3 regions of the Arthrobacter sp. KBS0703 genome follow, and region 3 is predicted to be linked to each of the others. Evidence: riboswitches for the same ligand, from Rfam matches in the RefSeq annotation. Region 3 holds a riboswitch; each other region holds the start of a gene.
What was found. Region 3 has a riboswitch for cyclic di-AMP ahead of B1A87_RS14360 (M23 family metallopeptidase). Riboswitches for the same ligand answer to the same signal wherever they lie in the genome.

Region 1 (2,256 bases), 770 kb from region 3:
GACCGCGCTGATGAGTCCTTCGAGGGCGAGCTGACCTGTGGCTCCGTCGGGGGAGTGCAGCGGATTCAGCGGATCCAGTTTGCCGATCTGGGCGCTGATCCACGACAACGGCTTCTTGTAGGCCGGCATGTGCAGATGCATCAGGTCGGAGAACTCGTGGAGCGCTGCCTTGTCCGCGCTCACTTCCGCGGCAAGGTGGCTGAGGGTGGTGCCGTGCGGCGTGCCGTCCCAGGTTTTGGCCGCCTGTTCGAAGAGGCGCTCTCCGGCGGCTGCCGCTATCAGATGGCTGTGCAAGTACGCGGACAACGAATTGTCATCGATGGTTCCGCCGTCGATGTTGCTCTCATTCACGGTCTTTTCCTCCCGGTGGCGGGCCGTCGTAATGGCTGTTCTGTCAGCATACTGATTAGTCCGCGGCTGGTGCAGGGGGATTTGGTGCGCATCCCCGGATGCTGCGGCGGGACAGTGAAAGGGCCGGCGCTCCGCTGCCCCCAAGGCAGCGGAACACCGGCCCTCCACGCGGTGCCCTAAGAGCCCCGCTGAATGCATGTTGTGGCGCTGTTAAGCCGCGGCCCGCACGAACGTGACCGGGCCCGTGGCGGTCAGCCAGGACAGCGGGTGAACCACGGTCTGGTTGGAGCCGTTCATGCCACCGCTGAGAACATTGCCGTTGCCGACGAAGATTCCCACGTGGCCGGACTGGACCACCATGTCGCCGGGCTGGGGGGTGGAGACGACGCTTCCGTAGTTCATGAACTGCATCGGGGCGAGGTCGCCCACCGGGATCCCGGAGGCGCCCAGTGCCTTTTCAACCATGGCGGTGCAGTCTTGGGTGATGCCCAGCTGGGCGTAGGCGGACGAGACCATGGAGGCGTTGACGCTGCCGGCGGCAGCCGCAGGGGCCTTGGCCGGAGCCGCCGCGGCCTGGACGGTGATTTTCGCCGGAGCCGGAGCAGCGACGGGTGCGGCCACGGGCGCCGGAGTCTCTGCCACGGGCGGCGCCTCCACGACCGGGGCTTCCACGACGGGAGCCGGGGTGGATTTTACGATGGGGCGCTCGTAGTCAATCCGGACGCTGGAGTCCGCACTCAGCGGAGCCTGCGCCTGGCTGACAGCCTCGGGTGCCGCGGCGGGTGCGGCGGCCGGGGCCGCGTCCTGCTGTGCGGGTCCGTTGGCGGCATTCGCGGCGATGCTTCCGGTGAAGGCAAGCCCCGACGCCGCGAGGATGACGGCGGTCTGGCGTCCCAGTCCTCCGGCCGTGACGGCGCGGGAGGCCGAAACGAGCGGATTCGAGCGGGTGGCGGCTGCGCGGCGGCGGCCAAGGATACTGTCTCTTATACACATCTGAGCCTCTCCCGATGCCTGCGAGGTGAGCTGTCGGATTCGGATGGGAGACACCCGGCCGCACGTCCTGAACAGAAGCAGGAGCTGCGCGGCTTCACCCCAAGGCCCGTTCAAGCGGGCCGAAAATTGGTTTCCCCGTCTCTGCCGGACATGGTCTGCGAACGGATCCCGGGCTGCGGCAGAGTTAGGCAATCAGCGCGGGAATGCCCTCTTCGGTGAAAAGGGCACCTTTTCCACGGTACGGGAGGCTCTTCCGAATGTCACATTAAGGTAACGGCACCCTGCGGTCCCTTAGTGGCCGGCGTTGAGCTTGCCCGCGAGGCGTTCGCGCATCTGGATGCTGGCCGCATTCAGTCCGATCAGTTCGACGTCCCGGCCGTGCCTGCGGTACTTCTCTGTCACGGCGTCCAGCACAGCGATGGTGGAGGCGTCCCAAAGGTGCGAGGCGTGCAGGTCGATCACCACTCCGGCGACGTGCGGCTCCGAGTCCCGGGCGTAATCGAACTGGGTGTAGAGGTCATTCGACGACGCAAAGAACAGCTCGCCGTCCACGGTGTACGTGGCCACGGTCCGGCCGTTCAGCTCCACCTCGGTCCGTTCCACTGTGGCAAAGTGGGCAACCCGCCGGGCGAACATCGCCATCGCGGCGAGCACCCCGGCGCCGACGCCGATCGCCAGGTTGTGTGTCACCACCACGGTGGCGACGGTGATCAGCATGACGGCCGTTTCGGAGCGCGGCATCCGCTTCAGGGTTTTCGGGGCAACCGAGTGCCAGTCAAAGGTGATGGCCGAGACGAAGATCATCACGGCCACCAGCGCGGCCATCGGGATGAGGCCCACGACGTCGCCCAGCGTCACCACCAGCACCAGCAGGAACGCGCCGGCGAGGAACGTGGAAACCCGGCTCCGCGC
Region 2 (2,256 bases), 150 kb from region 3:
TCCGGGCCGCCGCACAGGAGGGCCCGGGCCGCCGTCCGGGTGCCGCATTTTTGCACCACTTTCCAGGCCGCAAGCCTTGGCACAGACGCCGAAGGGCCCCGGATCACGCGGATCCGGGGCCCTTCGTCAACCTCAAAGCGGTGCAGAAATGCGCGCCGCCCTCAGTTGCTCACAGTCTGGGTTAGTACCAGTTGTTGGCGAGGTGGAAGTTCAGCGCGCCGCAGGGGGAGCCGTAGCGTTCCTTGACGTAGTCCAGGCCCCAGTTGATCTGCGTCCGGTAGTTGGTGAGGTAGTCCGCCCCGGCGCTCGCCATCTTTTCGGCAGGCAGGGACTGCACTACGCCGTAGGCGCCGCTGCTCGCGTTGGTGGCGGTGGTGCGCCACTCGGACTCCTTGGTCCACAGGGTCTGCAGGCACTGCATCTGGTCCGCGGCCCAGCCATAGGAAGCGAGCTTGGCGGCCGCATAGGCCTGCGCGCCGGCGGGGTCGTTCACGGGGACGGCGGCCGCGGGCTTGGGAGCCAGGGCAACCTTGGCGGCCGGGGCAGCAGCAGCCTTGGCCGGCACCGGGGCTGCCTTTGGGGCGGCGGGCGCCGGAGCGGCCTTGGGCGCCGCCGCTTGGCGACGGACTGCGGAGCCAGCGCGGCTGCGGTCGGAGCGGGCAGGGCAGCGATGAGCGTCTTGTCGAAGTTGAGCGTCGGCGCGGGGGACGCCGTGGCTGTCGCCGCTGCGGAGCTGGCCCGGGGTGCGGACTGCTCAGCTGCCTGGCTTGCCGCGCCGACGCCGATGAGCACGGCGCAGGCGGTGGTCACTACGGCTGCGCGGCGGCCGAACGACGGGATGCCGGCGGTGATCCGGCCCCAGTGTGTGGCGGGCGCTGCCGGCTCGGCGCGATGGCGGGAAAGTTTCTGCCGGGACTGCTTGGGAGCGCCTTCAGGGCGCGCTTTTACCTTGAATTCAGACATGGTGGATTGCCTCTCAACACCTGCGGAGTTAGCTGTCGGGTTCGGATGAGGTCATCCGGCCGCACGGAAATTCACGTGTCGGCTTCACCCCAAGGGCTGATGCGAAAAGCCCGGGACTCTGGTTCCCCCCGCCTCTGCCTGGTCATGCGGAATCCGGGAAAGCGGCAGAGCTGGGCGTCCATCCGGAAGTGCTGCCCTAACGGGAGCAACACCCTATCGACGGTACAGGAGGCAAACGCTTAAGTCACATTTGGGTAACGGAGATCACGACGACGGCGCGTCGCCTTGCGCCGGCAGCCGGACGGCGAATTCGGTCCGGCCGGGCCGCGAAGTGACCTCGACGGTGCCGCCGTGGGCTTCCACGATCGACTGCACAATGGACAGCCCCAGGCCGCTGGTTCCCTCTGCCGAAGCGGACCCCGGGGCCGCCGTTCCCGAAGCCGCCGCCGCGGTCCGTCCGCCGGAGCCGGCGGGCGAGAGGACCTGCGCCGGCGTCGCACGGGACGCGTCTGCGCGGGCGAAGCGTGCGAAGACGCGGTCCACGAACTCCGGCGGGATGCCGGCGCCGTCGTCCGTCACGGTGACCACGGCGCTGCCGTCGGCCGATCTCATCACGCCGGTCACCACGGTGGTTCCCGATCCGGTGTGCTTGCGCGCGTTGGACAGCAGGTTGGCCAGCACCTGGTGCAGCTGCGAGGCGTCGCCGCGGACCACCACCGGCTCTTCAGGTAGTTCGAGGTGCCAGATGCGGTCCGGGGCCATGACTTTTTCGTCGCTGACGGTCTCGATCACGAGCTGCGTGAGGTCCACGTCGCTGAGCTTGAGCGGCTGGCCCTCGTCCAGCCGGGCGAGCAGCAGGAGGTCCTCCACCAGGGTTGTCATCCGCTCGGACTGGCTTTGGACGCGGGCCAGGGACCTTTGGCCGTCCGGCGTGAACTTCTCGGTCATGCGCATCAGCTCGGTGTAGCCGCGGATGGCCGTGAGCGGGGTGCGGAGCTCGTGCGAGGCGTCGGCCACGAACTGGCGGACCTTCATTTCGCTCTCCTGCCGCGCCTCCAGCGCGTTGGAGACGTTATCCAGCATCTGGTTGAGGGCGTGGCCCACGCTGCCCACTTCAGTTCCGGGATGGGCGTTCGACGGCGGGACGCGGACGGCGAGCGCCACCTCACCGGCATCCAGCGGCAGCCGCGAAACCTGCGTGGCCACCTCCGAGAGCTGCTCCAGCGGCTTCATGGTGCGGCGGATGAGCACCGTTCCGGCGAGGCCGATCAGCACGATTCCGCCCAGCGACAC
Region 3 (2,256 bases):
GAGCTGTCGGATTCGGATGGGAGTCACCCGGCCGCTCTGCTTCCTGGGAAGCTTTGCGACTTAACCCCAAGGTCTTCTTGCGAAGACCAAAATTGGTTCCCCCGCCTCTGCCAGACGATGTAATGCGAACGGACCTTGAGCGGTGGCAGAGTTAGGCAATCCACTCAAGAGCGTCAACTTCGGAAAAGTTGACGCGGTTTAGACGGTACAGGACTTCGGAGCGAATGTCACATTCAGGTCACGGCATGTCACAAGAATGAGAGAGCACTCCATCGGCTTTGGCTCAGAGCCAGCCGGTGGGGTCAACGACGTCTCCGTTGACCATCACCTCGAAGTGGAGGTGGCAGCCGGTGGAGGCGCCGGTGGTCCCGCTAAGGGCCACGACGTCGCCCCTGGAGACCTTCTGGCCGACCTCGACACTGAATGACGACAGATGGTTATACGTCGTCTCCAGGCCGTTGCCGTGGTTGATGACAACGCGGTTGCCGCCACCGTAAGGGTGCCAGCCCGCGAAGGTGACAGTGCCGCTGGCGGCCGCGAACACAGACGTGCCGCACTGGGCCGCAAAGTCCTGGCCGCGGTGGAACTCTCCCACGCCGCCCGTAATGGGGCTCACGCGGTAGCCAAAGGGCGAGGACTTGACCAGGGTTTCGAGGGGTGATCCGAGGGTTCCTGCGGACGCGGCGCGGGAAATGCTGCCGGCGGACTGAGCGCTCAGGAGCTGCTTGAGTTTGCCGTCGGGGTCACCCTGGGTGGACACGGCAGTGCGGCTGAAGTCCACCTTGGCCGCGGCCTCAGCGGAGACTTCCGGCTGGGCAGGCGAGGCAAAAGAGGCGGGCGAGGAACTCTCCCCCAGGGCCATGACGGGGCTGGTGGCGGGAACCGTGACGGTCAGCAGGAGACCGGTGGCAGCGAGGGCGACTCCGGCTTTCTGGCCCACCCCGCTGGCTGCGGCAAAGTCCGTGACCTGGCGGAACGGGCCCCGGCGCCGACGAGCCTCGCGCTGCGCATCCCGGGGGCGTTCCGCGGAGAAGGCTTCAGGGAGGCGCGGCTCCGAAGCGGGACCGGTCGCGCGGCGGCGGCCCCGGGCATGCTGCATGGTCAAGAACGTTTCCTCTCTGGATAGCCTGCGAAGTTAGCTGTCGGATTCGGGTCAGAGAGTTCATCGACCCGGTCCGCCGTGACAAGCCTTTTCGGCGCAGGGGTATCCCGGGAGATTCCTTCTGCGGAAAGTGGCTTGCTGCTGCGGACTTCACCCCAAGGCTGTTTCAACAGCCGCTTGTGGTTCCCCCGCCTCTGCCAGTAGGTGCTTCGTGCTACTGATCCGCTGGCAGAGTTCGGCTCCAGATCAGGTAACGCTTTAGTATCGGCGCTGCCTTTTAACTATAGGTGATTAAGCTGCACGGTAATAATTCCGTTATCTTGCCTGTGCAAAAGTTGTAGGGCGTCCTGCCAACAGATGTCAGACAACCCGCGCATGGTGCGGGTTTAGCCTACGCGGACGAAGACGTGGGCGGCCACTTCGGGCGGCAGCTCCAGTGCGCCTTCGAACCCGGGGACACGCACGGAGATGTACTCCCCCACACGCTCGAGGGACACCGCGGCGCCAGGACGGATCCCACCTTCGTCCAACTGGACCAGCAGCTCCGGTTCAACCTGGATTGGTTCCGCCAGCCTGCTGACGGTCACGCGGGAGTCCGGGCCGTAGCCGGCCATGGCGTCGAGGAGGTTCAGGACCCCGTCCGAGAATGCGTTCGACGGCTGCCCGCCGAGCGCCGCCAGCCCGGGAATCGGATTGCCGTACGGCGACTCCGTCGGATGGTTGAGCAGTTCGAAGATCCTGCGCTCCACACGCTCGCTCATGACGTGCTCCCAGCGGCAGGCCTCGTCGTGGACGTACGCCCAGTCCAAGCCGATAACATCGGCGAGGAGCCGCTCGGCAAGGCGGTGCTTGCGCATGACTTCGGTGGCGCGCTTGCGGCCGGTTTCGGTCAGTTCGAGGTGTCGGTCGCCGGAAACAACCACGAGCCCGTCGCGTTCCATCCTGCCGATAGTCTGGGACACCGTGGGGCCGGAGTGGCGAAGCCGTTCGGCGATTCGGGCCCGGAGCGCCACGATGTTCTCTTCTTCAAGCTCCAAAATGGTCCGAAGATACATCTCCGTGGTGTCGATCAGATCCGTCATTCAGCTCAGCTCCTCGAGCACAGTACTTTGTGTCCGTCCCACCGTACCGCGGGCCCACCGTAGCGGGCTCCG

Region 1: linked by a shared signal. The riboswitch ahead of B1A87_RS17925 (hypothetical protein) and the one ahead of B1A87_RS14360 (M23 family metallopeptidase) in region 3 are both predicted to bind cyclic di-AMP.
Region 2: linked by a shared signal. The riboswitch ahead of B1A87_RS24055 (hypothetical protein) and the one ahead of B1A87_RS14360 (M23 family metallopeptidase) in region 3 are both predicted to bind cyclic di-AMP.

What each region holds. Positions count from the first base shown of each region.
Region 1 covers NZ_MVDG02000001.1:3,857,605-3,859,860, reverse strand. The annotation lists gene B1A87_RS17930 (hypothetical protein) at 1-351, opposite strand, end outside; gene B1A87_RS17925 (hypothetical protein) at 562-1,344, opposite strand; cyclic di-AMP (ydaO/yuaA leader) riboswitch at 1,346-1,545, opposite strand; gene B1A87_RS17920 (SulP family inorganic anion transporter) at 1,636-2,256, opposite strand, start outside.
Region 2 covers NZ_MVDG02000001.1:3,238,926-3,241,181, reverse strand. The annotation lists gene B1A87_RS24060 (hypothetical protein) at 182-493, opposite strand; gene B1A87_RS24055 (hypothetical protein) at 490-963, opposite strand; cyclic di-AMP (ydaO/yuaA leader) riboswitch at 969-1,132, opposite strand; gene B1A87_RS15010 (HAMP domain-containing sensor histidine kinase) at 1,228-2,256, opposite strand, start outside.
Region 3 covers NZ_MVDG02000001.1:3,092,310-3,094,565, forward strand. The annotation lists cyclic di-AMP (ydaO/yuaA leader) riboswitch at 1-168, opposite strand, end outside; gene B1A87_RS14360 (M23 family metallopeptidase) at 284-1,105, opposite strand; cyclic di-AMP (ydaO/yuaA leader) riboswitch at 1,110-1,353, opposite strand; gene B1A87_RS14365 (metal-dependent transcriptional regulator) at 1,489-2,184, opposite strand.